3 regions of the Yimella radicis genome follow, and region 1 is predicted to be linked to each of the others. Evidence: predicted binding sites of a transcription regulator. Region 1 holds the regulator's gene; each other region holds the start of a gene.
The links. Region 1 encodes HrcA, which represses chaperone genes, less so after heat shock. Its sites were predicted from a motif close to TTNGCACTCGNNNNNNNCGAGTGCNAA; they were not measured.

Region 1 (9,874 bases):
TCCATCCGGTTGTCGCGTCCGGGTTGCGCCTCGAACCAGCGCTGGTACTCGTTGCGGCCCATCATCGCGGTGCTGAGGAGTTTGCGCTCGACCGACTGCTCCGGCACACCGCCGTACGACCGGCTCATCAGGATGGGTGCGCCGGGCACGAGCACATCGGCCATGCGCTGCCAGAAGCGGTCGCGGGCGCGCCCACCAAGGAAGTAGATCACGTTGAACAGCAACGCTCCACCACATTGCTCGGGCAACCAGGTGGAACCGATCGTCTCGTGCAGAACCGTTGTGCGCGAACGAATCTCGGAACGTTCTGCAATGCGGGACATCAGGATCGCTCGCATCATCGGGTCGGGCTCCACCGACAGGATCTCGGCATCCGGGTACTGCTCACCGAGGGTCAGGGTGGTCAGGCCGCTTCCCGAACCGATGTCGATCATCGGGAACTGCGGCATGAACGCCGCCTTCTCCCAGGGGATGTCGCGGACGTAGTCCTTGTCGTCGATCGGCAACCGCAGGGTGTCGCCGAACTCTGCCCACGCGAGGTTCTCGTCGGTCATGGCGTACTCAGAATCCCAACTTCGACAACTGGTTCGGGTCGGTCTGCCAGTCCTTGGCGACCTTCACGTGCAGGTCGAGGAACACCCGCTGGCCGAGCAGCTTCTCGATGGCCTCGCGAGAATTGGTGCCCACCTCACGCAGGCGTGAGCCACCACGTCCGATGATGATCGCCTTCTGCGAGGGACGTTCGACGAAGACGTTGACGCGGATGTCCATCAGCGGCTTGCCTTCCGGACGGTCCTCGCGTGGAGTCATCTCCTCGACGACGACGGCCAGGCTGTGCGGCAACTCGTCCCGCACACCTTCGAGGGCGGCTTCACGCACGAGCTCGGCGATCATCACCATCTCGGGCTCGTCGGTCAGCACGTCGTCCGGGTACAGCTTCGGCGAGTTCGGCAGGTAGGACGTCAGCAGTTCCGCGACCGTGTCGACCTGGGTGCCGTCGACCGCGGAACAGGGCACGATCTCGTCCCAGTCGCCGAGTTTGTCCATCGCGAGCAGGTGCTCGGTGATCCGGTCGCGCGGCACCTTGTCGATCTTGGTGGCGATCGTGATCACCGGCTTGCGGCGTCCACGGCGCAACTCGGCAAGTTCGTTGGCGATGAACTGGTCACCCGGGCCGATCTTCTGGTCGGCCGGCAGGCAGAAGCCGATGACGTCGACGTCCATCAGCGTCTCACGGACGACGTCGTTGAGCCGCTGACCCAGCAGCGTGCGCGGCTTGTGCAGACCGGGGGTGTCGACCAGCACCAACTGCGAGTCATCGGTGTTGTGGATACCGCGGATCGTGTGCCGCGTGGTCTGCGGCTTGCTCGAGGTGATCGCGACCTTCTGGCCGACCAGGGCGTTCGTCAACGTCGACTTGCCTGCGTTCGGTCGACCGACCAAGCAGGCGAACCCTGCCTTGAACTCACTCATTCCGAACTCATTTCCAACCGATTGCGTGCTGCTCGCGTCCGTCCGGGGCGCAGTCGAAGTATGTCCGACGCTGCCGCGTCAGTCTCCCGACGGTGGGGTGATGCTCGTCGCGGCCGGCCTGCGGGCCAGGAAGGTCAGCAGCAACGTGCGCTGCAGGTCGAACATCTCCTTGCGCTCGTCCGGCTCGGCGTGGTCGAACCCGAGCAGGTGCAGGATGCCGTGCACGGTCAGCAGCAGCATCTCCTCGGCAGGTGTATGACCGGCCTCCTCGGCCTGCTTCGCCGCGACCGTGGGGCAGAGCACGAGGTCGCCGAGGATGCCTTCCTCGGGATCGACCCCGTCCCGGCCGGGACGCAGCTCGTCCATGGGGAAACTCATCACGTCGGTCGGACCGGGCAGGTCCATCCACTTCACGTGCAGCACCTCCATCGCGTCCTCGTCGATGACGGTGATGGCCAGTTCGGCCTCGGGGTGCACGCGCATCTCCTGCAGCACCCACCCCGCGCACTCGCGCAGTTCCTCGAGGTCGACCTCGACGTCGGTCTCGTTGGCGACGTCGATGCTCACGCCTTCTTCTCCGCTGCTCCAGCACGACGCGGACCCTGCCCGTCACGCTTGTCAGGGGTGCGGCGGTGGGCATCGAAGCGGTCGTACGCCTCGACGATCTCGCTCACCAGGCGGTGACGGACGACGTCCTGCGCGGTGAGGTGGGCGAAGTGGACGTCGTCGACCCCCTTGAGGATGTCCTGGACGACCCGCAGCCCGGAGGTGGTGCCGCCGGGCAGGTCGACCTGGGTGACGTCACCGGTGACGACCATCTTGGAGCCGAAACCGAGGCGGGTGAGGAACATCTTCATCTGCTCGGCGGAGGTGTTCTGGGCCTCGTCCAGGATGATGAACGCTCCGTTGAGCGTGCGGCCACGCATGTAGGCCAGCGGTGCGACCTCCACTGTGCCGGACGCCATGAGCCGGGGTATCGAGTCGGGGTCGACCATGTCGTGCAGTGCGTCGTACAGCGGACGCAGATAGGGGTCGATCTTCTCGTTGAGCGACCCGGGCAGGAAGCCAAGACGCTCGCCGGCCTCGACCGCTGGACGGGTCAGGATGATCCGGTCGACCTCCTTGGCCTGCAGGGCGGCCACCGCTTTCGCCATCGCGAGGTAGGTCTTACCGGTGCCGGCCGGGCCGATGCCGAACACGATCGTGTTCTCGTCGATCGCGTCGACGTACTCCTTCTGCCCCAGCGTCTTCGGGCGGACGGTGCGGCCGCGACTGCTGACGATGTTCATCGTGAGCACGTCGGCCGGGCGCTCGCGGGTCTTGCGGCGCAGCATGCCGATCGAGCGTTCGACGGCGTCACGATTGAGCGGGTGACCGGCGTCGACGATCGCGATGAGTTCGTCGAGCAGATCCTCGACCAGAGCCATGTCGCCGGGATCGCCCTGCAGCTGGATTCCATTGCCGCGGACCGCGATCACCAGCTTCGGGAACGCGCGCTCGATGGTGGTGAGCAATTCGTCGTTCGGCCCGAGTAACTGCACCATCGGCACATCCGGTGGTACTTCGACGGCGTGGGTCGCCTGGACGGTGTGCGGGGTGCTGTTGGTCGAATCTGTCATCGTGCGTTCCAGTCTACGTGCGGGTCCGATGGGTCTCATCCGAAATTCACGCCGGCTTCGAGTGGGTCAGTGGTGCGCCCAGCGGGTGCCCGACATGACGACCGCGAGAGCTGCCGGACCGGCGCTTGACGAGCGCAGTACATGCGGTCCGAGACGGACGATCCGTGCCCCGGCGTCCTCGAGCACCGACAGTTCGGCGGGGCTGATGCCGCCCTCGGGTCCGACCACGATCGCGAGTTCTTCCACTCCGGCGAGGTCGACATCGGCCAAGGCAGTCGTTGCGTCCTCGTGCAGGACGAACACGGTGCGGCCGTTCGCCAGGCCGGCGAGCCCCTTGCGATCGAGCAACGGACCGACGACCGGGACGGTGGCCCGGCGGGACTGCTTGGCCGCCGCACGAACGACCTGCTCCCACTTGCGCGCAGCCTTCGCGCCGCGCTCGCCCTTCCACTGCACGATGCTGCGCTCGGCCTGCCACGGCACGACCTCGTCGACACCCAATTCCGTTGCGGCTTCGATGGCTTGGTCGTCGCGATCGCCCTTGGCGAGCGCCTGGACGAGGGTCACATGCGGCAGTTGCGGAGTCTGTTGCTCGGTGCTGACGACAACCAGATCGAGCCGGTCCTTGTACGCCGCCGCCACCGTGCACTGAGCGACCGTCCCGGAGCCGTCGGCGACCAAGACGGTTTCCCCCGGCTCGATCCGCTTCACGGTGGCCGCGTGTCGCCCCTCCGGGCCGTCGAGCACCAGCGGGGCACCGTCAGTGACACCGTCCAGGCGTCCGGCGTCGATCAGGAAGAGCGCAGCGGTCACTTGAACGCGTCGCGCAGCTTGCCGAACAGTCCCTTGTCGGCTCGCTGGAAGTTGCCCTCCGGACGCTCTTCGCCGCGGGCCGTGGCGAGCTGACGCAGCAGATCGCGCTGCTCGTCGGACAGGTTCATCGGCGTGCGGACGTTGGTGTGCACCAGCAGGTCGCCGCGCATGTTCGTGCGCAGGTGCGTGACGCCGAGGCCCTTGAGCGTGATGACATCGCCCGGCTGGGTGCCGGCCTTGATCTCCACGTCGCGCGGGCCGTCGAGGGTCTGTAGCGGCAGGTTGGCACCGAGGGCGGCCGCGGTCATCGGGAGTTCGACCGAGCAGTGCAGATCGTCGCCCCGACGTTGGAAGGTCTCGTGCTTGCGGACCCGCACCTCGACGTAGAGATCGCCGTTCGGGCCACCACCGGGGCCCACCTCGCCCTCGCCGCTCAGTTGGATGCGGGTGCCGGTGTCGACCCCCGCGGGCACCTTGATCTTCAGCGTGCGGCGGTCACGACGGCGTCCCTCGCCGGAGCAGTCCGGGCACGGCGACTCGACGACCTCGCCGTAACCGTGACAGGCACCGCACGGACGGGTGGTCATGATCTGGCCGAGGAAGGAACGCTGCACCTGCTGCACCTGACCGGCGCCCTGGCAGACGTCGCAGGTGCGGCGTCCGGTGCCCGGGCGGGAGCCTTCACCGTCGCACGTGTCACACAGGATCGCGGTGTCGAAGACGAGGTCCTCGGTGCCACCGAAAACGGCGGTCGACAGGTCGATCTGCAGCGGGACGAGGGCGTCCTGTCCGTGCTGGACGCGAGACCTCGGGCCGCCCTGCGCACCGGCCGCGCCGGCACCGAAGAAGGCGTCCATGATGTCGGTGAAGCTGAAGTTGCCGCCGAACCCTGCGTGCTGGCCGCCGAACGGGTCGGCGCCCATGTCGTACTGCTGACGCTTGTTCGGGTCGGACAGCACCTCGTAGGCCTGCGAGATCTTCTTGAACTCGGCCTCGGCCTCCGGCCCCGGGTTGACGTCGGGGTGCAACTTGCGGGCCTGCTTGCGGTAGGCGCGCTTGATGTCCTCCGCCGAGGAGTCGCGGGACACGCCGAGATCGGCGTAGTAGTCGTTCAACGAAGTTCCTTACTGCTCGAGAATTTCCGAGACGTAACGGGCGACCGCGCGAACCGCGGCCATGGTGGTGGGGTAGTCCATGCGGGTCGGACCCAGCACACCGATGCCACCGGCGGTGTACGGAGCGCTGACGATCGATGCCGTCCGGAATCCGTCGATGGCGTTCTCGCCGCCGATCCGGACGTAGACGTCGTCGCCTTCCATCTGCTGCAGCAAACGCAACAGAACGACGTGTTCTTCCAAGGCGTCCAGCACCGGTCCGATGGTCTCTGGGAAGTCCTGCCCGGAGCGCACCAGGTGGGAGGTGCCGGCCATGACGACGCGCTCCTCACGCTCCTCGGCCAGGAAGTCGCGGATCACGCCGACGGACGTGGGAGTGGAGTCGTCGGGGTGCGACTCAGGCCTCGCCCCCGCGCGGCGCTGCTCGGCCCAGGCGTCCAGCCGGTCGGCGGCGTGAGCGCGGGTGCGCCCTTCGGCGGCCTGGTTGACGACGTCGCGCAGGCTGAGGAGCTGGTCTGCGGTGTGGGCGATGGTCAGCACCCGCTGCTCCACCCGTCCGGTCGACATGATCAGCACGACCATCACCTTGGTGTCGGCGAGGCTGACGAGCTCGATGTGACGGACGGTGGCGGTGCCGATCGACGGGTACTGCATGACCGCGACCTGGTGGGTGAGCGACGAGAGCAGCCGGACGGTGCGGTCGACGACGTCGTCGAGGTCGACCGCCTGCTGCAGGAAGGTCTCGATGGCCACGCGCTCGGAGCGTGACAGCGGCTTCATGTGGCCGAGTTGGTCGACGAACCGGCGGTATCCGGCGTCGGTGGGGACACGTCCGGCGGAGGTGTGTGGGGCACTGATCAGCCCCTCCTCCTCGAGGGCGGCCATGTCGTTGCGGATCGTTGCGGCGCTGACGCCGAGTTGGTGACGATCAAGCAAGGCCTTGGACCCGACGGGCTCGGAGGTGGCGACGTAGTCCTGCACGATCGCGCGCAGCACGTCGAGACGGCGTTCTTCGCTCATCGGTCCTCCTCACTGGTACGGGCTCGCCCGCGACTTTGGCACTCCGAGGGCACGAGTGCCAATTCTACGACCCGGCGCGAACCGCGCGTGTCACCCACGACGTGACCTGCGCCGCCGTCTACCGTGACGGCCGTGACAGACCGATACGGCTCCGATGTGCTCTCCTCCGACTGGCGCGCGCCCAAGCGTGGACGATCCCAGGAGGTCGCCGCGGAGCCCGACACGGTCGTCGAGGAGGTCGACACCGGGTTCGTCGGCGCCGTCGTCCGGGTGGAGAAGGTCGGCGGGATGCACGTGGTGCACCTGGAGGACCGACGCGGCGAGGTGCGCGCGTTCCCGCTCGGCCCGGGCTTCCTCATCGACGGACGCCCGGTGATCCTGACTCCCCCACGCCCGGCGGACGCGGCCGCGCTGGCGGCCGCACGCGCCACCACCACGCGTACGGCGAGTGGGTCGGTCGCCGTGGTCGACCAGCGGGCGAAGGTCGCGCTCGGCTCACGGATCTTCGTCGAGGGCCGACATGACGCCGAACTGGTCGAGAAGGTGTGGGGCCACGATCTGCGGGTCGAGGGCGTGGTCGTCGAGATGCTGGACGGCGTGGACGACCTGTCGGCCGTGATCCGCGATTTCGCCCCCGGGCCGGGGCGGCGCATGGGCATCCTCGTCGACCACCTGGTGCGGGGTACCAAGGAGCAGCGCATCGTCGACGCCGCGCGGGCGCTGCCTCAGTCGCGCGACCATGTGCTGATCCTCGGCCACCCGTACGTCGACGTGTGGCAGAGCGTGCGTCCGCAAAAGCTGGGTTGGACCAAGTGGCCGGTGATACCGCGCGGCACCTCGTGGAAGCACGGCATCCTTGCCGAGCTCGGCTGGCCGCACGCCTCTCAGGCTGACGTCGCGCGCGGGTGGAAGCGCATTCTCGGCACGGTCGACAACTACGCCGATCTGCAGCCGGAGCTGCTCGGCCGCGTCGAGGAGCTCATCGACTTCGTCACCGCTCCGGTCTGATCCGATTCACCTTGTAGGTTCTGCGTCATGACCTCTCGCCCGGCCGCGTCGCTGCATGCCGACCTGGTGGCGGTCGTCGTCTCGGTCGGCACCTGCGCGGGCGCGCCCGATCAGGGACCGATGGTGCTCGCCGCCGGCGATCCACTGCACCTTCCGGCGGGCCCGTTGCGCACCGACCACCACTCGCTGCAGAACGGCGCGCGAGCGTTCGTTGCCGAGCAGACGGGGCACTCCCTGGGCTTCGTGGAGCAGCTCTATACGTTTGCCGACCTGGGCCGCGACGGTTCCGCCGGTCGGGCGGTGTCGATCTCCTACCTGGGGCTCACGCGGGCGGCCGCCGACGACGGCTGGCGCGACGTCTACGACCTCCTGCCGTGGGAAGACCGCCGGTCGGAGACCTCGATCGCGTTGTGCGACAAGCTGATGAGCGAGCTGCGCAGGTGGTCGACCGATGCGTCCGAACGCATCGCGCACATCTTCGGTGATGGTGAACTGCCATGGCGTCCCGAGCTGGCGCTGCAACGTTACGAGTTGCTCTGGGAGGCCGGACTGGTCGCGGATTCGCCCAACGCCGCTGACGGCGTCGACGGCCTCACCGGCCCCGCGATGCACTCCGACCACCGCCGCATCCTCGCGACGGGTCTGTCCAGGCTGCGCTCGACGATCCAATACCGCCCACTCGTGTTCGAGCTCATGCCCCCGACGTTCACCCTGGGCGAGCTCCAGGCGGTGGTCGAGGCATTGGTCGGCGCCGGCCTGCACAAACAGAACTTCCGCCGCTCGGTCGAACAGCAGGCGCTGGTGGAGCCGACCGACGACACCTCTCGCGCCACCGGCGGACGACCGGCGCGGCTCTACCGCTTCCGTCGCGAGGCCATTGCGGCCCGCGGCCAGGTGGGCACCAAGGTGCCGATCCCCCGATCGCGCTGACCCGCGTCCGCCGCTGCGGGTACGGCCCACCCTCCGCAACCACTGCGCCTCTCACTGCAACTACTGCGCGTGCTCGCACGCGCAGTAGTTGCAGTGAGCGATGTTATGCTCACTCCAAGCATTTACTCAATGTGAGCAAATAGGATGGAGCCGACGATGTCGACAGCCACGTACGAGAAGGTCCGCCACCTCATCCCCGAGGTCGAGTGGGCCGTCTTCGAGCCGGAGATCGAGGCGATCGCAGCGCTGAAGCGCGAGCACGACGCCGTGATCCTGGCGCACAACTACATGACGCCAGAGGTCTTCCACGGCGTGGCAGATATCGTCGGCGACTCCCTCGCCCTCGCCCGCGAGGCGCAGCACGTCACGGCCGGCACGATCGTGCTCGCCGGGGTGCACTTCATGGCCGAGACGGCCAAGCTGCTCAACCCGGCCAAGCGGGTGCTGCTGCCCGACCTGCGTTCGGGTTGCTCGCTGGCCGAGAGCATCACGCCGGACGACATCGCCGAGCTTCGCCGGCAACACCCGGGTGTGCCGGTGGTCACCTACGTCAACACCAGCGCGGCGGTGAAGGCCGCCAGCGACATCTGCTGCACCTCCGGCAACGCCGTCGAGATCATCGAGTCGCTCGGGGTCGACCGGGTCATCATGATCCCCGACCAGTACCTCGCCCGGAACATCGCTGCCCGCACCGGCGTCGAGGTGATCACCCACCCGGGTGCGTGCGAGGTGCACGAGCGCTTCACCCCCGCCGAAATCGACGACATCCGCTCGGGCAACCCCGGCGTGACGGTCATCGCCCACCCCGAGTGCCCGCCGAATGTGGTTGCCGCGTCGGACTTCTCGGGTTCGACCGCCCAGATGATCGACTTCGTCGGCCAGGTGTCCCGGGCGGGCGTGCCCGACGCCGGCGGACGCCGCAAGGTCGCCCTCATCACCGAATGCTCGATGAGCGACAACGTGGCCGCCGAGCACCCCGACGTCGACTTCGTGCGCCCGTGCAACCTGTGCCCGCACATGAAGCGCAACACGCTCACCGCGATCCGTCGCTCGCTCGAACTCGGCCAGCACGAGATCACTCTCGACCCCACCCTCGAAGCACCCGCGCGCCGCGCCATCGAGCGCATGCTCGCGGTCAAGTAGGAGCACACCATGAACAAGCCGGTCATCATCGGCTCGGGCCTCGCGGGTCTCACCGCCGCTTGGGCCCTCTCGCCCGCCGAGTGCGTGCTCGTCACGCCGGGCACGCTCACCGACAACGCGGCGAGCATGTGGGCCCAGGGCGGCATCGCGGCAGCTCTCGCCGACGACGACACCCCCGAGTTGCATGCGGCCGACACGGTGCGGGCGGGCGCGTTCGTCGGCGATGCCCGCACCATCCGGCGCATCACCGACGCGGCGCCCGACGTGATCGCACTGCTGGCCGAACTCGGCGTGCCGTTCGACCACACCGACGACGGACGACTCGACCTCGCCCTCGAGGGCGGACACAGCCGCAGCCGCGTCGCTCACGCCGGTGACTCGTCCGGAGCTGCGATCACCCGCACGATGGCGGCTGCCGTACGCGATCTGCCGAGCGTGCACACGCTCGATCGACACACCGCACGCCGCCTGCTGACCGATTCGGACGGCGCGATCTGCGGTGTCGAGGTGCTCGACGCCTCAGGCGCGGTGCTCGTGCTCGAGACCGACGCCGTCGTGCTGGCGACCGGCGGGATGGGTGCGCTGTGGCCGTGCACGACGAACCCGGCGACCGCGCTGGGGCAGGGTGTCGCGATGGCTGCGCGGGTGGGTGCCCGCACCGACGATCTGCACCTCGTGCAGTTCCACCCCACCGCTCTCGACGTGCCGGCCTTCCCCAACCCACTGCTGACCGAAGCGCTGCGTGGCGCCGGC
Region 2 (9,874 bases), on a different contig from region 1:
TGGAGCGAGACCACCTGGTGGTCCGAGCTCGCCGGTCGTCCTCAGCGTCGCTACCTGATCGCGCAGGACGACGAGGGTGTGGTCGGGTATGCGGGAGTCGACTGTGCCGGCGATGTCGCCGACGTGATGACGATCGCCGTCCGACCCCGGGGACGTCGCTCCGGGCTGTCCCAAGAACTGTTGGACTGGATGCGCGCCGAGGCTGTGTCGTCCGGCGCCGAGGCACTGATGCTCGAGGTCCGCGCCGACAACGTTGCCGCGCGAAAGCTTTACGACCGCAACGGCTTCGAGCAGATCAACGTGCGCCGCGGCTACTACCAGCCGGACGGTGTCGACGCGATCATCATGCGAGCGCTGCTGGAGGCAGACGATGAGTGAGCCCGTCGTTCTCGGGATCGAGAGCTCCTGCGACGAGACCGGAGTCGCGCTCGTACGCGGCACCACCTTGCTCGGCGACTCCCTCGCCAGCAGTGTCGACGAACACGTCCGTTTCGGCGGGGTGGTGCCCGAGGTCGCCAGTCGGGCACACCTCGAAGCGATCATCCCGACCATCGAGCGAGCATGCGACGACGCCGGACTCACCCTCGCCGACGTCGACGCGGTGGCCGTGACTGCAGGACCCGGTCTCGCCGGTGCGCTCATGGTCGGGGTTTCGGCGGCGAAGGCGGTCGCATGGGCGCTCGACAAGCCGCTGTACGGGGTGAACCACCTGTGTGCACACGTCTGCGCCGACGTGCTCGACCACGGCCCGTTGCCGGAGCCGACGATGGCCCTGCTGGTCTCCGGCGGGCACACCGATCTGCTGATCGTGCGCGACATCGCGTCCGACGTGACTGCGCTGGGCCGGACGATCGACGACGCCGCCGGCGAGGCGTACGACAAGGTGGCGCGGGTGCTCGGTGTGCCCTATCCGGGAGGACCGCACTTGGATCGGCTTGCGCAGCAAGGGGATCCGACCGCCATCCGTTTCCCGCGGGGTCTCACGTCGGCGCGCGACATGGAGAAGCATCGTTTCGATTTCTCGTTCTCGGGCCTGAAGACCGCGGTCGTGCGCTGGGTGCAGGAGCGCGAACGCGACGGTCTGGACGTGCCGCTCGCCGACGTCGCCGCGAGCTTTTCGGCGGCCGTGGCTGACGTGCTCACTCGCAAGGCGATCGACGCGTGCGAGCACCACGGCATCAAGGATCTGCAGATCGGCGGAGGAGTCACCGCGAACACCCAGTTGCGGACGATGGCCGAAGAGCGTTGTGCCGCAGCCGGAATCAGCCTGCGCGTCCCGCGGATCCGGCTGTGCACCGACAACGGGGCGATGGTCGCAGCGCTCGGGGCCCAGGTCGTCGCTCGCGGACTTACGCCGTCGAGCCTCGACCTCGGCACGGACTCGAGCCTGCCGGTCAGCACGGTCTCGGTCTGACTCCGGACTACTCGCGCCCCGAGCAGGACGTCAGGCCCATCGCGGTCTTGGCCATCAGTACCCGTTTCACCGACGCGTTCAGCTTCGCCCGGAAAACAGGGTCCTTCGCGGCTTCGGCGGTCAGTGCCCTCGCCATGAGCGGCGCCGCGGACGCGAGTCCGGTGAGCGCCACATCGCCGCCCGCGCGCACCATCTTGACCACGCGTTCACCGGCCGGAAGATCACGTACCGCAACGGCATTCAGGTCATCGCTCATTACGACTCCCCCGAAGCCGAGCTGTCTGCGCAACACGCCGTCGATGATCTTCGGCGAGTAGATCGCCTGGTTCTCGGCGTCCATCCTCGAGTAGTAGGCCGACGACACCATGACGAACGGGGCACCGGCGGCAATCCCGTCGCGGAAGGGGCGCAGGTATTCGTCGTCAGCCGAGGTCTGGTCGTCGACGATGCCGTCGGCGGTGAAGTCCGTGTTGCCGGTGATCCGACCGAGGCCGGGGAAGTGTTTGAGCGTGCTCTGCAAGCCGCCCGCCTGCATCGTCCGCACCACCTCGGCGACAGCGGAGCCGGCCTTAGCGGGGTTGTTCCCGAATTGGCGACCCCAGCGTCCGATCGGTTCGTTGGAGCGCGGGTTCGCCGGCGGCACGGTGTCGGCGACCGGGGCGAGGTCGACGTTGACGCCCACCGCCTTCAGTTCGCGGACGATCGTTCGTGCGACGGCGGCTCGGTCCGCAGACGACATCGTGCCCTGGCGCAGCGCCGACGGGAGCGCAGAGAAGCCGTCACCCTTCAACTGCTGAACCTGGCCGCCCTCCTGGTCGGCGGCGATCAAAAACCCGACACTCTTCGTCGACGACGAATTCGCTTGTGCTTGAACGTGATCGGAGGTGCTTTTCACTCGAGAGGTCGTGCGCCAGCCGCCGATGAAGAACATGTTGCCGATGTGATGGTCCTTGATCATCGTGTCGAGTGACTCGGCGGACATGCTCGCGTCCAGCCCGACCATCACCAGTTGGCCGGCGCGCTGTGCCGGCGACATAGATCGCAGCAGGCCGTCCACGCAGGATGCACCCGGTGACGTCGTCGACGAAGGCTTCGGCGTCGGTTCGACCGAGGACGTGCCGGACGAAAGAGAGGTCGTGCGTGTCACCGCGGCGGTTCCCGGCGACGTCGTCCCGGCGGACGGGCCGCCGGGGTCGCCGCTGCACGCCGATAGGGCGAGAGCGCTGACGGTGAGGACGGAGACGGTTCTGATCATCGCGCTCAGGCTACGGGCGAGGGTCCGGTTCGTCGGAATCGTCCGGCTCGAGCACGAGGACGATCTGGGATTGCGCCAACCTGGTCACCAGGAGGAGGGCACTCGCGTCGCCCTTGAGCTTGAGGTCGCGTACGAAGCGGGCATCGTCGAACCTCACACCGCGCTTCTTCACCGTGACTCGCCCGATGTCGTTGGAACGCAACCATGCTCGTAGGTTCTTGATGTTGAACGGCACCGCCTCCCGGACGCGGTAGCGCCGGGCGTACGGAACATCGACACGCACGTCACCGGTGACGTGGCCGAGGCCGGAGGCCAGTTCGGTGCCGTCCACTGCGTCGGCGAGCGCGCCGGTCACCCCTGCACGCACGACCGCCCGGTCAGCTTCGTAGAGGAAGGCTGCCAGGCCGTCGACGCTGTCGGTCTCTGCGGCGATGTGCTCGCTGCGAATCACGACGTCGTCCGTTGCAGTGAGGACGCGAGCCGTGAACCGCGAGTCGTCGGCGACAGGGCCGAACCAGACGCAGCACTCCAGCACCTCGCCACCGAGGGAGGTCCACTGCGCCGACGCTCCGTCGGGGAGTGCCGAGCGTGGGAAGGAAGGACTGAGCTTGGCGCCCACCGCTCGTCCGGAGGCCCCCAGAGCGGTGACGAAATTCCAGGACGGCAGGAGATCCTCCAGCCGGAAGGTGCGCCTGGTCCGGCCGGTGATGTCGGCAACGCCCGAGGTGCGCCGCGCCGGATCGAGCCAGACACCCACGTGTGAGGGGACGTCGACGGTCGTGACGTCCTCGACCGACACCGTCGTACCGCCGGGCAGGTTCGCGCGTGCGATCGCCGCAGTCGCAGCGTCCAGGTCGAATGCGTGCACGGCAAGTCCGGCGCGAGCGAATGCCCGTGCGTCCGAGCCGATTCCGCAACCGAGGTCGTACACGTGGTTCACGCCCGCGGCTGCGAAGCGGGCCGCGTGCCCGTCGGCGATGCGCGGACGGGTGGCCTGCTCGAGTCCGTCGGGAGTGAAGAACATCCGCGCGGCGTCGGGTCCGAACTTCTCCACCGCCCTGTGTCGCAGCGCCGACTGTGTGAGCACGGCACTGACGAGTTCGGGATCGTGGCCCTGTGCGCGCAGTCGCGTCGTCAACGCCATCACCGAAGCAGGGTCGTACGAAGGCAACGAGTCGAGCAGCGAACGGCCGTCGTCCGACAGGATTCGCTCGACGAGAAAGGCATCCATCAGGACGGCGTCCAGGTGGAGGACTTGCTGGAGAAGGCCTCGCGGCGCTCCGCCGGCGAGAGCGCGGCCAGCGCGTCCTGCACCTGCGGCGAGAACCCGCTGACCACCGGGGGAGAGCCGAGCGGAATGTGAGTGTGCACCAGCCCGTGCGGATGTATGTCGACCAGGTCGAAGCCTTGACGCCCGTCGACCCCGACCAGCGCTCCGTTCGGCGCCCCGCCGTCCAGGGAGTAGCAGGACACGGCCGCCACCGAGACCGGGATGCCCGCGAACGTGCCGTGACAGCTGTGGTGCAGGTGCCCGGCCAGGATCGCCCGGACATCGCTGCCACGCAGCACCGATGCGAAGGCGTCCTGGTTGTCGAGGCCGATGACATTCATCAGGTCGACAGCCGAGACCAGTGGCGGGTGATGCAGCGCGAGCAAGGTGCCGTACTGACTGGGCGTACTCAGCCGGTCTGCCAGCCAGGCGATCTGGTCGTCGTCGATCGCACCGTGGTGGTAGCCGGTCACCGTGCTGTCCAGCGCGATCACCCGAAGCCCGCGCAGGTCGTACACGCGATCCTGCGGCTCGTCGTCCACCGCGAGATCGAAGAGCCCGCGGGCGTACGGCGCACGTTCGTCGTGGTTGCCCATGACCCAGATGACCGTGCAGGACAACTCCTTAGCCGCGGGCTCGACGATCTCACGCAGTGCGCGATATGCGTCCGGTTCGCCGAGGTCGGCGAGGTCGCCGGTGAACACCATCGCGTCGATGGACCGACCGGTGCGAACCACTTGGTCCAGGGTGCGGCGCAGGTTGTCGATCACGTCGATCACCCCGTGCAGCCGGCGCCCGTCCGCGAGCACGTGCGGGTCGCTCAGATGGGCGATGGTGTGGGTCGGCGCGGGTCCGAATCGCATGTCCCCATCCTGCCCGCCCGAACGGAATGAAGAGTGTCGGACGGCAGTTAGCACTCGACGTATGCGAGTGCTAGATTCGCCAGTGGCACTCAGCCTGTGACAGTGCCGGCTCCGCAAAGGCTCAGGTCGACCCCCGCGACGGCGACCGGAGCCCGGGAGCCGGTGAGTCACAGGGCAAACTTCCGCCGCACGACGCGGTGGGTACAACGTAGAAAGGATCCGCTGTGGTGAACATCAAGCCGCTCGAGGACCGCATTGTGGTCAAGGCCGTCGAGGCCGAGCAGACCACCGCTTCCGGTCTGGTCATCCCGGACACCGCCAAGGAGAAGCCCCAGGAGGGCGAGGTCGTCGCTGTCGGCCCCGGCCGCTTCAACGAGGACGGTGACGAGCGTGTCCCTATGGACATCAAGGTCGGCGACAAGGTCATCTACTCCAAGTACGGCGGCACCGAGGTGAAGTACGGCGGCCAGGAGCTGCTGATCCTCTCGGCGCGCGACGTGCTCGCCATCGTCGAGCGCTGATCGGCCTCACGAGCATTCAAGGCGCCCCGGCTCGCCGCCCTCTGCGGGCCGCGATCCGGGGCGTCGCACATTCCCCGGTCCACCCAGGACCTCTCGAAAGAGACTGAAAGACAAGGACTTCCATCACCATGGCAAAGACCCTGGAGTTCAACGACGACGCGCGTAAGTCGCTCGAGCGCGGTGTTGACGCACTCGCCAACGCCGTCAAGGTGACGCTCGGCCCCAAGGGCCGCAACGTCGTCATCGACAAGAAGTGGGGCGCCCCGACCATCACCAACGACGGCGTCACCATCGCCCGTGAGGTCGAGCTGGACGACCCCTACGAAAACCTCGGCGCGCAGCTCGCCAAGGAGGTCGCCACCAAGACCAACGACATCGCCGGTGACGGCACCACCACCGCGACCGTCCTCGCCCAGGCGATGGTCAAGGAGGGTCTGCGCAACGTGGCCGCCGGCGCCTCGCCGTCCGGTCTGAAGCGCGGCATGGACAAGGCCGTCGAAGCCGTCAACGACCAGTTGCTGTCCAATGCCCGCGAGGTCGACGGCAAGGAAGAGATCGCTCAGGTCGCATCCCTGTCCGCGCAGGACACCACGATCGGTGGCCTCATCGCCGACGCGTTCGACAAGGTCGGCAAGGACGGTGTCATCACGGTCGAGGAGTCCTCGACGGCGGTGACCGAGCTCGACTTCACCGAGGGCATGCAGTTCGACAAGGGCTACATCTCGCCCTACTTCGTGACCGATCCGGAGCGGATGGAGGCCGTCCTCGAGGACGCCTACATCCTGATCAACCAGGGCAAGATCTCGGCGATCGCCGACGTCCTGCCGGTGCTGGAGAAGGTCGTCCAGTCGGGCAAGCCGCTGGTGATCATCGCCGAGGACATCGACGGCGAAGCGCTGTCGACCCTGGTGGTCAACAAGATCCGCGGCACCTTCAACGTCGTCGCGGTCAAGGCCCCCGGTTTCGGTGACCGTCGCAAGGCGATGCTGCAGGACATGGCCATCCTCACCGGTGGTCAGGTCATCGCCGAGGAGGTCGGCCTCAAGCTCGACCAGGCTGACCTGGACGTGCTGGGCCAGGCCCGCCGCGTCGTGGTCACCAAGGACTCCACCACGATCATCGACGGCCAGGGCGACACCGCCGACGTCGACGGTCGCGTGAAGGAGCTGAAGGCCGAGATCGAGCGCACCGACTCCGACTGGGACCGCGAGAAGCTCCAGGAGCGTCTCGCCAAGCTGGCCGGCGGCGTCTGCGTCATCAAGGTCGGCGCCCACACCGAGGTGGAGCTGAAGGAGAAGAAGCACCGCATCGAGGACGCGATCTCCGCCACCCGTGCGGCGATCGAGGAGGGCATCGTCGCCGGTGGTGGCTCGGCGCTCATCCACGCCGTCTCGGCGCTCGACTCCCTGCAGCTCGAGGGCGACGAGGCCACGGGCGCGAACATCGTCCGCAAGGCGGCCGCCGAGCCGCTGCGCTGGATCGCCGAGAACGCGGGCCTCGAGGGTTATGTCGCGGTGTCGAAGGTCGGTGAGCAGCCGCTGGGCAGTGGCCTCAACGCCGCCACCGGCGAGTACGGCGACCTGATCAAGGCCGGCGTCATCGACCCGGTCAAGGTCACCCGTTCCGCGCTGCGCAACGCGGCGTCCATCGCGTCGATGGTGCTCACCACCGACACGCTCGTGGTGGAGAAGCCGGAAGAGGAAGAGCCCGCGGCCGCGGGCCACGGACACGCTCACTGAGGCGGTCCATCCAGGCAAGCGCCCCGGTTCCTCACGGACCGGGGCGCTTCGCATTCCGGCATCGGCAGGTCAACCGGCATTTGACCAGCACGGCAGGTGGATGCCTACTCTGGTGAGTGCGCCCCTCGGTCATCTGTCCAGGAGTTCGGCCGGGACGGGGTTCAGGAACCGACGACGAGGACCCGGGAAGGCAGGATGAGCGGATCGCCAAACGCTGCCCACCGACCTGTAACAAACTGGGCCGCTCGCACGATGTCCCCATCGGAAGCGCAGATCCCCCTGCGGGACCTGGCTGCTGAGGCTCGTGCAGGAAGCGATGCTGCGGCAGCCGCTTTGATGGCAGGCGTCCACGAGATCGCGTTGCGCTACGCCCGAGCCCGGCTCGGCCGTTTCTCCGCGACCTCGGACGCCGCGGCAGACGTTGCTCAGGAGGTGTGTGTGGCCGTGTTGACCGCGCTGCCTCGATACGTCGACCAAGGCGCCCCGTTCGAGGCATTCGTCTATCGCATCGCTTCCCACAAGGTGGCCGACGCCCAGCGCGGCGTGCTGCGTGGTGCAGTGCCCAGCGATGATCTTCCCGAGCAGACCGACGCGCGACTGACCCCCGAGGAGCACGCGCTCGAGGCCGACCGATCGGCGCAGGTGCATGCCTACCTCGACCAGTTGAACGAACAACAGCGCGAGATCCTCACGCTTCGGGTTGCCGTGGGCATGTCTGCCGAAGAAACCGCCGCCGCCCTTGACATGACTCCCGGCGCCGTCCGCGTCGCGCAGCACCGTGCGCTTGCCCGTCTGCGCAGGATCATGACCGACACGAAGGATCAGCAGTGACGCCGCGCCTGGACGACATCCGTCGCGACGACGAGTGGCTGGACGCCCTCGGCGGTCGTCGAGGCGCGCAGGCGTCGAACGACGAAGCGATCGCGCTGCTCTCGGAGTGGGTCGAGGCGATCGATCACCTCCCCAGCAGGCCCGAACCGGTTGTCGGCCGTTATTCGCGCCATGGGCTCCTTCGCGGACGTCGCGGCGCGGGCCTCCACCTGCGTCGTGTCGCGTCGGTCTCCGGTATCGCGGTTGCGGCCCTGTCGGTGAGTTCGGTGTCTGCTGCGGTCACCGGCACTTCGGTTCCGGTGTTCCGTGAACTCGGCACGGTCACCCGCGGACTCGTCGGCGCCGACCCCTTGCCCCGCACGGTCGAGGCGACCGGCGTACCTGCCGAATCATCTTCCAGCACAACACAGTCGGACACCAGGTCCGACGACCGCGCCCACGAGCACTCCGGTACGACGACGCAGACGCAGTCGGCAACGAGCGATGACCCGACCTCGGTACCGCGAGCCTCCAGTACGCAGTGGGTCTGGACCGGCACGCAGTGGAAGCAGTCCACGACTTCGGTAGGTTCGACGAGTCAGCAACGTCCGACGTCCACGCGCGCGACGCGTCCGGTGCTGCCTCCCACCGGCACTTCGGCTCCGACGTCGACCAGCGTCCCGACCTCCACTTCGACGCCGTCGTCCACCTCGACGCCGTCGTCCACCTCGACGTCCACCTCGACGCCGTCGTCCACCTCGACGTCCACCTCGACGTCCACCGCGACGTCCACCTCGACCAGCAGTCCGACGGCCTCGAGTCCGTCGACGACGAAGTCAACGAAGACCACCAAGAAGACGCGTCCGACCTCTCCGTCCACCGTGACAAGAACGCCCACGTCAACGGCAACGAGCACGCCGACGTCCACATCGACCGACGGTCGGCGCGGGCGCCCGACCGCGCGTCCCACACTTCCGATGCCGCCGCAGCCGTCTCCGCGTGCCCGTACCGCGACCGCGAGCGAGAGGTCCGTCGTGACCCCGGACGACGCCTCGGACTCGTTGGCGAACGAGACCTTCACCGCCACCATTCAGTGACCACCCTCGTCGCGTCGGCTCCGTCGGCTTCGTAGACTTGCACAATGACGTCTGGTGAGCCGACTGTGAGCGATGTTCCTGCGATCTTCGGCCAACTGGGCCTGACCTACGACGACGTGCTGTTGTTGCCGGGGGAGACCGATGTGATCCCCTCCGAAGTCGACACCACCTCCCGCCTCACCCGCGATCTGAAACTGCGCATGCCGCTGATCTCGGCGGCGATGGACACCGTGACCGAGTCGCGGATGGCGATCGCGATGGCGCGCCAGGGCGGCATCGGTGTGCTGCACCGCAATCTGTCGATCGAGGACCAGGCCGAGCAGGTCGATCTGGTCAAGCGCACCCAGACCGGGATCATCTCCAACCCGGTCACGATCGGTCCCGACGCCACGCTCGAGGAACTCGACCAGATCTGTGGTCGCTATCGCGTCTCCGGACTTCCGGTCGTCGACCCCGACAACACGCTGATCGGCATCATCACCAACCGCGACCTGCGGTTCACCCCGCTCGCGGAGTGGGCGACCGCCAAGGTGCACGAGATGATGACGCCGATGCCGCTGGTCACGGGACCGGTCGGCATCAGCCGTGAGGACGCCACCTTGTTGCTGCGTCAGCACAAGCGGGAGCGTCTGCCGCTGATCGACGACGAGGGCAAACTCGTCGGCCTGATCACCGTGAAGGACTTCGTGAAGTCCGAGCAGTTCCCCGACGCTTCCAAGGACGACCAGGGACGGCTGCTGGTGGCCGCCGCCGTCGGCTACTTCGGTGACGCCTGGGAGCGCGCGACCCGTCTGGTCGAGGCCGGCGTCGATGTGCTCGTGCCCGATGTCGCGAACGGTCACGCCAGCCTGATGCTCGACATGATCCGCAAGCTGAAGTCCGACCCGGCCACCAAACACGTCCAG
Region 3 (9,874 bases), on a different contig from region 1:
CGGCGTCCCAGGTCGCGTCCGGCAGTGCCGGCGGCACCAGAAATCGATGTGTAACAGAAGGGGCGCAACCACGTTCGTGGCTGCGCCCCTTCTTTCGTGCGTCGGTCAGACGTGGGTCAGAAGCCCATTCCGCCCATGTCGTCGCCACCCGGCATCGCCGGGGCAGCCTTCTCGGGCTTGTCGGCGATGACGGCCTCGGTGGTGAGGAACAGGGCCGCGATCGAGGCTGCGTTCTGCAGCGCCGAACGGGTCACCTTGGCCGGGTCGATGATGCCGGCCTTCACCATGTCGACGTACTCGCCGGTGGCCGCGTTGAGGCCCTCACCCGGGGTGAGGTTGCGGACCTTCTCGACCACGACGCCCGGCTCGAGGCCGGCGTTGAGGGCGATCTGCTTCAGCGGAGCCTCGGCCGCGACGCGAACGATGTTCGCACCGGTGGCCTCGTCACCCTCGAGCGACAGCGAACCGAAAGCGTCCTTGGACGCCTGGATCAGCGCCACGCCACCACCGGCGACGATGCCCTCCTCGACGGCAGCCTTCGCGTTGCGGACGGCGTCCTCGATGCGGTGCTTGCGCTCCTTGAGCTCGACCTCGGTCGCGGCACCCGCCTTGATGACGGCGACGCCACCGGCGAGCTTGGCCAGGCGTTCCTGCAACTTCTCGCGGTCGTAGTCGGAGTCGCTGTTCTCGATCTCGGCGCGGATCTGCTTGACGCGACCGGCGATCTGGTCGGCGTCGCCGGCACCCTCGACGATGGTCGTCTCGTCCTTGGTGACGACGACCTTACGAGCGCGGCCGAGCAGGTCGAGTTCGGCGGTCTCGAGCTTGAGGCCGACCTCCTCTGAGATGACCTGACCACCGGTGAGGATGGCGATGTCACCGAGCATGGCCTTGCGACGGTCACCGAAGCCCGGAGCCTTGACGGCAACGGACTTGAAGGTGCCGCGGATCTTGTTGACCACCAGGGTCGACAGTGCTTCGCCGTCGACGTCCTCGGCGATGATCATCAGCGGCTTGCCGGACTGCATGACCTTCTCCAGCAGCGGCAGCAGGTCCTTGATCGAGGAGATCTTGGAGTTGACGACCAGGATGTACGGGTCGTCGAGCACCGTCTCCATGCGCTCGGTGTCGGTCACGAAGTAACCGGAGATGTAGCCCTTGTCGAAGCGCATACCCTCGGTGAGCTCCAGCTCCAGACCGAAGGTGTTGCTCTCCTCGACGGTGATGACGCCTTCCTTGCCGACCTTGTCCATGGCCTCGGCGATGAGCTCACCGATCTGGGGGTCCGCGGCGGAGATGGACGCGGTGGCAGCGATCTGCTCCTTGGTCTCGATCTCCTTGGCGTGCGACAGCAGCTGCTCGGACACAGCCGCGACAGCCGCTTCGATGCCGCGCTTGAGCGCCATCGGGTTCGCGCCGGCGGCGACGTTGCGCAGACCCTCGCGCACCATGGCCTGGGCCAGCACGGTGGCGGTGGTGGTGCCGTCACCCGCGACGTCGTCGGTCTTCTTGGCGACCTCCTTGACCAGCTCGGCGCCGATCTTCTCGTAGGGGTCCTCGAGCTCGATCTCCTTGGCGATGGACACACCGTCGTTGGTGATCGTGGGGGCGCCCCACTTCTTCTCCAGGACGACGTTGCGGCCCTTGGGGCCGAGGGTGACACGGACGGCGTCGGCGAGGGTGTTCATACCCCGCTCGAGTCCGCGACGGGCCTCCTCGTCGAAGGCAATTGTCTTGGCCATGTGGTGGTTCCTCCCACACATTGCGTATCGAGTTGGCGGCACGACGCCCGCGACGGACGAGCCGCACCGGCTGCGGACCTACGTCGTCCGCGCGATGTGACCCTCGCCGTACTGCCACTTGTTCTGTCACTCTCATGCCGAGAGTGCTAACGCCATTATTGGCACTCGCGCGGGGCGAGTGCAAACGGGACGCCGGGGAATTTTCGGCGGGCTCCCGGACACGCGAACCGGACGGCTCAACCGGCGATCGTCAGGTCGAGAACCTCGGCGTTCGGCAGGGCGGCCAAGGCTTCGCCGGTGATCAACAGCTTCGACGTGCGCACTCCCCCGCCGATCACGAACTCCCCGCCCTCGGCGACCGCCCGGTCGATGAGGATCGGCCAGTCCACCGGCAGACCGACCGGCGTGATCCCGCCGGATTTCATGCCGGTGGCCGCTTCGGTGTGCTCCTGGTCGGCGAAGGTGATCTTGCGAGCGTCCAGGTGCTTGCGGACGGTCTTGTTCACGTCGGCGCGGTCGGTGCCCCGAACGATGACGGCGGCGTACGTGGTGTTCTCACCCCGGCGCGCTTGCACGACAACACAGTTCGCGGCCGCTTCGAGGGTCACGTCGTACGCCTGGCAGAACGCGGCGGTGTCGGAGAGCGAGTCGTCGACCGGCGCGACCAGCAGACCGGGCGCGTTCGCGTCCGCGACCGTCGGCGCCACGAGGCCGGCGTGCTCCTCCAGGGGCTGCCAGTCGAGGTTTCCTCTAGCGCTGGACATGGACCACTCCTTCGTCGGACGTACGGGTTGCGACAAGATGACAACACAACCACCGAAACGAACAGAAGAGGTCTCCATGAACCGTCTCGAGGGCAAGACCGCGATCGTCACCGGAGCCAGCCGAGGCATCGGCCTGGCCATAGCCGAGCGCCTGGTCGACGAAGGCGCGAACGTCATCATCACCGCACGTGGCGAGGACACCCTCAAGGAAGCCGTCGCCGGACTCGGTGAGCGCGCGTCCTACGTCGCCGGCAAGGCGGACGACGCCGCGCACCGCGAGGAGGTCGTGCGCACCGCGATCGACAAGCACGGCAGCATCGACGTGCTGATCAACAACACCGGCATCAACCCGGTCTTCGGCAAGCTGCTCGACGTCGAGCCAGAGGTGTCGCGCAAGATCCTCGAGGTCAACGTCCTGTCCGCACTGGAGTGGGTCAAGCTGGTGCACAAGGCGTGGATGCAGGAGCACGGCGGCTCGATCGTCAATGTCGCGTCCGTCGCCGGCCTGCGACCCGCCCCGGGCATTGCGATGTACGGCGTCAGCAAGGCCGCCGTCATCCACCTCACCGAGGAACTCGCGATCGAGCTCGGCCCGGACATCCGGGTCAACGCCGTCGCACCGGCCGTCGTGAAGACGAAGTTCGCCGAGGCGCTCTACTCCGGACGCGAGGAGCAGGTGGCCAAGCCCTACCCGCTCAAGCGCCTTGGCGAGCCCGAGGACATCGGCAGCGTGGTTGCTTTCCTCGCCTCGGACGACTCCGGCTGGATGACCGGCCAGACCCTCACCGTCGACGGTGGCGTGCTGCTCAACGGCGGCGTCTGACTTCGACCCCACCCGAGAATCGGCGTGAGTTTCTGCCCTTCGCCACGTCCGGCGAAGGGCAGAAACTCACGCCGATTTGTGTGGGCTGGGCAGGCTCAAGGTGTGTCGAAACCGAACCGGCGCGCGTTGCGCTGCTTCATCCGGCTGGAACGCAGTCGGCGCAGGCGCTTGACCAACAGCGGGTCGGCCTTCATCGCCTCCGGGTTGTCGAGCAATGCGTTGAGCGCCTGGTAGTACGCGGTCGAGCCCATGCCGAGGCGGTCGCGGATCGCGTCCTCCTTGGAGCCCTGGGCGCGGAACCAGTCTCGCTCGAGCTCGAGGATCCGCCGGTCACGGTCGGTCAGCTCTGCACCCTGGGGTGCACTCGTCTGCTCCGCCGCGCTCATCGGTGACCTTTCCTCGTGGACGTCTGGTGCTCGGCTCGCCCGCTGGGGCAAGCCGAGCCGTCGCCGATTCTAGGAGCCTAATGACACCGTTGTCATTTGTGGCGGTGAGCCTGTGACGGATGTGACGAATGAGTCGAAAATGGGCCTCAGCGGGCCCCTCCGATGCCGAGTACAGCCGCGATTCCGAGGGCGGACCGCGGGTCGTACGGCGAACGCCACAGCCCGCCATGGGCCGCGCCGGCCGCCTCGGCGGCCCACACGTCGCCCTTGGCCGCGTAGCCACCGGTGCGCAGATCGTGGACGAGCATCGCCGCCATGAGGGTGTTGGCGGTGGACGGATCGAACACCTCGACGCCGAACCGGTGGGCGCCTGCGTACGCGGCAGCCAGGGCCCGGTTCTTGGTGACGCTCTTGGTGCGGGTGGGCGGCGCGATGTTCATCGAGACCAGCTGCCCGTCGGCCGCGGCGGCCGTCGCGCGCCAGCGGTGAATTCGCTTGGCCAGCAAGTAGTTCGGCCCCTGCTGCGGCACGATCGTGTCGCTGATCGCGGGGCCGTCGACGATCGGCGGGTACTGCCGCTGCAGCAATCGGCCTCCTGACAGCGCACGCAGCGGACGACGCACCGACTTCAGGAACGCCGAGTCGAGTCCTGAATTGGCTTGCGACACAGCATCGTCCGGCGCGACGAAGACGTCGGTGGGTGTGGCCAGGTAGGCGAGCGCGACGTCCGGACGTTGCGAAAGGTGCACGGCAAGGGCGTCCGTGGCGGCCGAGAGACGAAGGTTCACCCCACCGTCGGCGTACACGTAGTTGCCGAGCACCATCGGGCCTTCGACGCCCATCAGGTAGTCGCCGATGCGGCCGGTGTCGTGCAGCAGGTCGGCACCGGCATGCTGACTCGGGTCGGACGCATCCACCCCGGCCGGACCGACCGGTGCGGTGAGCGATCCCGCACCCGACCTGGCCAGGTCGAACAGCGGCGACCAGATGCCCGGGCGGGCAAGGTCGATTGCGACGACATGTCCTCCCCAGCGAAGCAGCGACCGCAACGGACCCATCTCGGCACCGGCGCCCAACACGACGAACGTGCGGTCACGGACGTCCAGCCACTCCGGATGGTCGAGCACCTGACCCACCGCGTCCCGCACCCCCGGTTCGATGACGCCGGATTCGACCCAGTCGTCCAACCGGCGACGCAGGTTGGCCCCCGAGAGCCGATCTCCCTTGTAGGGCAGGGTGAATTCGCGCTCCGGATCGCCGTCGCCGCGCACCGTCACCGACTCCAGGGCAGGCTGCGGACTGGGAGTCGCAAAGGCCTCGGCCACGCGCCGGTCGTGCCCGCCTGTCACAGGAAGCCAGCACATCCGCTCGTGCACCGCCGACAGTCCGTCGCGGGCGATCGCCATCGCCGCCTGGTGGTCGCGCGCGCCCACCTCGACCAGGCGCCGGAAGTGTCGGGGATAGCCGCGGCGCCACCCGGTGTCGCGACGGACAGCGAGAGCTCCCGGCTCGTCCACGGAGGCGAGCGCGTCGGAGACGACCCCTCGACCGAAGGCCGACGAACTGCGCTCCTCCTGCCCCTGCGCCATCTTGGCGGTGTTGCTGACCGGGAAGACGACGCCTGTGCTGGTGTTCATGAGGGCGACTCAATCACGGACTCGCCAGTAGCCCAGCGGTTTCGTTCTTCGACACCAACCGCGTCACCTGCGAATGAAGATGCGGCTCAGGCCCTGCTTGCTCGTTTTCTATATTGCTAGCATTCAAGCATGGATGAAGAAGAAAGCAAGAAGGTGCAGTTCAACGTGTACCTACCCAAGGGACTGGTCACCGAGACCAAGCACCGCGCCATCGACGAGGGCACCAGCCTGTCCGCGCTCGTCGAACGAGCCCTGACCGCCTACCTGAAGGAGTCGAAGTGATGATCACCACTCAAGCCATTCGTTTCACGAACGACGTTCCTGCCATGCGCCGGTTCTGCGAGACGCTCGGACTGGTCGCCACCGTGACCTCCGACGACAGTTGGGCGGTCATGCGGTCGGGGTCCGGAGATGTCCTGTTGCACGGGGTGAACTCCGCAGAGTCGGACGCGGTCGCCGGGCAGACCGATCTGACCTTCGAGGTCGACGATCTGGACGCCCTCGCCAAGGCCTTCGGGGACATGCCCATCGACGAGACCTACGGCCGCTCACTGCGGATCACCGACCCGGACGGCGAGCAGTTGTGGATCAACGAGAAGCAGACCGACTTCTACGGCTACACCGAGCACGAGGCCGCGCCGAGCGGTGACCTGTCGGTCTGTCCCGTCGTGTTCACCGATCCGTCCGGCCCGTGGTCGACCTTCCTGGAACGCCTCGGTCTGAGCTGCGGGGACAACGCTGTGGGCACGCCGTACCGGCAGTTCGCCGCCGACCGTGGGTTCGTCGGGTTGCATGTCGCGCGTCCCGGTGAGTTCGAGAAGTACCTCGCCGGCGTCAGTGGTTCGCGCGCCTCGCTCACCCTCACCACGACCGGCGAACCCGAAGCCCTGGCGAAGACCTTGCGCGAGGCCGGTCACGACGTTCGGGTCGACACCTCGTTCGGCACGGTGCTCGAGATCACCGACCCCGACGGCCAACTGGTGCAGGTACACGCCGCCCGGTAGCAACACAATCCGCGCAGATTCGCGGGGCCGTCAGGCCATGGTGTCGAGGATCGCGGTGATGTCGTCCTCACTGGTGAGGGGGTTGACGATCGCGAACCGGGCGAGGGTCTCGCCCTCGTGCGAGGTCGGCACCACGAACGCCTCCTCGCGCTCCAGCAGGTCGTCCGACCAGCGCTGGTAGTCGGCGGCCGACCAGCCGAGGCGGCGGAACACCACGACGGTGAGCGAACCCTCGCGCACGAGTTCGACGTACGGCCGCTTCTTGATCTCCTCGTTGGCGAACCGCGCCACCTCGAGAGTGCGTTCGATGGCCTCGGTGTAGGCGTCCGTGCCGTTGACCACGAGCGAGAACCAGAAAGGCAGGCCGCGAGCGCGACGAGTGAGGCCGATGGAGAAGTCGGAGGGGTTCCAATCGGTCGAGCCGGTGAGCACGTCCAGGTAGGAGGCGTGTTGGGTGTGCGTGGCTCGTCCGAGCATGGGTTCGCGGTAGATCAGCGCACAGCAGTCGAACGGCGCGAAGAACCACTTGTGCGGGTCGACGATGAAGGAGTTGCAGCGTTCGATGCCGTCGTACTTCTCCCGGACGCTCGGCGCCGCCAACCCGGCGCCGCCGTAGGCACCGTCGACGTGCAGCCAGATGCCGTACTGATCGCACACGTCCGCGACGGAGTCGATGTCGTCGATGATGCCGAAGTTCGTCGTGCCAGCCGTGGCGACGACGGCGAAGAAGGTGTCAGGACCGTTCTCCTCCAACACTTCTCGCAGCGTTTCGCCGGTCAGCTGCCAGTCGTCGACCGGCACCTTGACCAGTTCGGCGTCCACCACCTTGCACGCGGTCTCGATCGAGGAGTGTGAGCCGAAGGTGGCTGCAACGCGGTACGGACGCTTGTCGGTGAGCGCGCGGGCGGTGTCTCGCGCCGCGACGAGGGCGGAGAGGTTGCCGATCGTGCCGCCCTGGACGAACTGACCGCCGGCGGTCGGGGGCAGGCCCACGAGATCGGCGATCCAGCGCAGCGCTTGGTTCTCGGCGTACACCGCACCCGAGCCCTCGAGCCACGAACCGGCGTAGAGCGCGGACGCACCGACGACGAGGTCGAACATGGCTGCCTCGCGCGTCGGCGCCGAAGGAATGAACGACAGATAGCGTGGGTGGTCAATCGACAGGCACTTCGGCGCGAGCTGCTCGGTGAACAGTTCCAGCGCCGGCAGTCCGCCCATGCCCTCGCGGGTGATCGTCTGGCCCACGAGCTCCTGAAGCTCCTGCGGGGTCGCGACCCCGTCCAGCGGAACCGGGTTCAGCTTGAGTCGGTTGTCGGCGTACGCCGCGATGGCGTCGCTCAATTGCTGGGTCTTCTCGTCGAACCGGTGCACGAGCGAGCAGTCTAGGTGCGCGCGCTCGGAACGCCGAACGACCGCGGGATTGCAGGCGTCCGTTCAGTCGACCAGCCAGAACAACAGCTGGGGCGCGAGGTTCACGACGACCAGCGCGGGCACCCCGGCAACGAGCAGGATCAGGTGCAGCGGGTGGGCACGCAGACCACGGTCGACGGTGTCACCGCCGGAGCTGAAGATCTGCCACACCCATCGCAGGTACACCGCGACGCCGATCATCGCGTTGATCGCGGCGAGTACCAGCAGGAGCCACTGCCGCTCGTCCGCGACGGGGTGCAGCACCGCGACCTTCGCCAGCACTCCGCCGATCGCGGGAGGCAGACCGGCGAGAGTCAACAGACCGAGCGAGAGCAGGACGCCGGTCCACGGCTGTCGTCGTCCGAGTCCGCGCAGAGCATCGAACGCGGTGACTGCAGAGCGTCCCTGCTGGTGGGCGACCGCGGTGAGCGCGATGAAGATGCCGAGCGTGGCGACGGCGTAGATGACGACGTACGCGGCCGCGGCGTGCACCGCACGGCTGGACGAGGTGGCCAGCGGCAGCACGATCCAGCCGGCCTGGGAGACCGAGGACCACGCCAGGAAGCGCAGCGTGTCGTTCTCACGCAGCGCCATGACGTTGCCGAGCGTCATCGACAGCACCGCGATGACCGCCAGCGCGACCATGGCCGCTCCCCCGACCGCGGCGATCGGGCGGGCGACCACCAGCAACGCCCCCAGTGCAGCGATCTTGGACACCGTCGCAAGCAGCGCGGTCATCGGGACGGACGCACCCGCGTACCCCTCGGGAGTCCACGCGTGAAAGGGCACGAGCGACAGCTTGAACCCGACACCGGCGACGATCAGCATCAGCGCGACGGCGAGCATCGGGCGGGTGTCAGGGTTGTCGATCGCGACCTGCACGGTGTCGGCGTCGAAGGTGGCCGAACCGGTGGCGGCGAACCACATCGCCACACCCATCGCCGTCACCGCGAAGGAGACCAGCGACGTCGTCAGCAGGTTGAGCGCGCCGTCCACCGCCGTGCGGCGGGCGCGGACGGCGACCAGCGCGATGGTGGGGACGGTCGCGAGTTCGAGCATCACCAGCCACGCGGGGAGGTCGCGGGCGGCGACGACGCCCGTGGCGCCCGCGGTCACGGACAGCAGGGCCGACACCTGAATCACACTGTGCGACTTCGCGATCCGGATCGGCGCCGCGAGCAACGTGACGACGAGTGCCGAGAGCAGCGCGGCTGCCTGCAGACCCGCCGAGACGTTGTCGACGACGTAGAAGCAGTTGCCCTCCGGTTGACACAACGAGGTGGCCGGATCGTCGAACACCCGCGTCAGCGAAGGGACGGTGCTCGCGGTGGCCGCGGCCAGGGCGAGGGCCGCCACGACGAAGTGGACGGTGCGTCGGCGGGGCACGACTGCGTCGATCACCAGGACGAGGACGGCTGTGACCGCCGGGATGATCACCGGGAGCAGCGGCAGCCAGTACACGTGGATGTTCATCGGATTGCTCCCGACTGATCGACGGCAGGGGCCATCAGATCGAGCAGCCCGGTCGGCCAGACGCCCAGCACCGCGATGGCGATGATCAGCGTCGCGATGACCGTCCACTCCAACGCGGACGCATCACGCCAGGGCGCGGGCTCGGGCACCACGCGTTCGCTGCGGTCGGATGAGCCGCCCCAGACGGTGCGCGCGACGCGCAGTGCGTACGCGGCGCCGAGCACGGCACCGATCGCGGCCACGGCGGCCAGCACCTTGAACAGCGTCCGATCGGATGCCGGTTGCCAAGCGGCGAGGAGGGTGAGCAACTCGGACCAGAAGCCGGCCAGCGGCGGCAGACCGAGGGAGGCGGCGAGGCCGAAAAGCAGAGCGAAACCCAGGCGGGGGCTGACGTCGCGGACGGCCTCCCGAGGCACGTCCAGGCGGTCGTCGTGCCAGCGCTGCTTGAGCCCACCGACCACTGCGAACAGCAGCGCCGAGATGAGTCCGTGGCTGATGTTGCCGAAGAGAGCCGCCTTGAGACCGAGTTCGGTGCCGGTCGCGAGCGCCAGCATCACGACGCCCATGTGGGCCACCGAGGAGTAAGCGATCAGGCGTTTGAGTGACGGTTCGACCAGGCAGACCAGACCGGCCCA

Region 2: groES (co-chaperone GroES) is a predicted target of HrcA. The motif match lies at 4,850-4,876, and genes of this name have one in related genera.
Region 3: groL (chaperonin GroEL) is a predicted target of HrcA. The motif match lies at 1,901-1,927, and genes of this name have one in related genera.

The regions. Positions count from the first base shown of each region.
Region 1 covers NZ_BAAGZR010000002.1:108,966-118,839, forward strand. Annotated here, with positions in the region: gene ACYU8W_RS01555 (class I SAM-dependent methyltransferase) at 1-554, opposite strand, end outside; gene era (GTPase Era) at 562-1,473, opposite strand; gene ybeY (rRNA maturation RNase YbeY) at 1,552-2,040, opposite strand; gene ACYU8W_RS01570 (PhoH family protein) at 2,037-3,092, opposite strand; gene ACYU8W_RS01575 (16S rRNA (uracil(1498)-N(3))-methyltransferase) at 3,159-3,905, opposite strand; gene dnaJ (molecular chaperone DnaJ) at 3,902-5,020, opposite strand; gene hrcA (heat-inducible transcriptional repressor HrcA) at 5,030-6,040, opposite strand; gene ACYU8W_RS01590 (DUF3097 domain-containing protein) at 6,173-7,048, shown strand; gene ACYU8W_RS01595 (NUDIX hydrolase) at 7,076-7,978, shown strand; gene nadA (quinolinate synthase NadA) at 8,135-9,121, shown strand; gene ACYU8W_RS01605 (L-aspartate oxidase) at 9,131-9,874, shown strand, end outside.
Region 2 covers NZ_BAAGZR010000007.1:280,490-290,363, reverse strand. Annotated here, with positions in the region: gene rimI (ribosomal protein S18-alanine N-acetyltransferase) at 1-378, shown strand, start outside; gene tsaD (tRNA (adenosine(37)-N6)-threonylcarbamoyltransferase complex transferase subunit TsaD) at 371-1,414, shown strand; gene ACYU8W_RS05890 (glycoside hydrolase family 3 N-terminal domain-containing protein) at 1,422-2,669, opposite strand; gene ACYU8W_RS05885 (THUMP-like domain-containing protein) at 2,680-3,900, opposite strand; gene ACYU8W_RS05880 (metallophosphoesterase) at 3,900-4,802, opposite strand; gene groES (co-chaperone GroES) at 5,030-5,323, shown strand; gene groL (chaperonin GroEL) at 5,452-7,062, shown strand; gene shbA (RNA polymerase sigma factor ShbA) at 7,315-7,893, shown strand; gene ACYU8W_RS05860 (hypothetical protein) at 7,884-8,066, opposite strand; gene ACYU8W_RS05855 (hypothetical protein) at 8,471-8,962, opposite strand; gene guaB (IMP dehydrogenase) at 9,014-9,874, shown strand, end outside.
Region 3 covers NZ_BAAGZR010000025.1:139,188-149,061, forward strand. Annotated here, with positions in the region: gene groL (chaperonin GroEL) at 117-1,742, opposite strand; gene ACYU8W_RS13640 (YbaK/EbsC family protein) at 1,979-2,506, opposite strand; gene ACYU8W_RS13645 (SDR family oxidoreductase) at 2,583-3,329, shown strand; gene ACYU8W_RS13650 (DUF3263 domain-containing protein) at 3,425-3,715, opposite strand; gene ACYU8W_RS13655 (hypothetical protein) at 3,862-5,352, opposite strand; gene ACYU8W_RS13660 (CopG family transcriptional regulator) at 5,482-5,634, shown strand; gene ACYU8W_RS13665 (VOC family protein) at 5,634-6,356, shown strand; gene ACYU8W_RS13670 (pyridoxal phosphate-dependent decarboxylase family protein) at 6,387-7,727, opposite strand; gene ACYU8W_RS13675 (NADH-quinone oxidoreductase subunit N) at 7,791-9,239, opposite strand; gene ACYU8W_RS13680 (complex I subunit 4 family protein) at 9,236-9,874, opposite strand, start outside.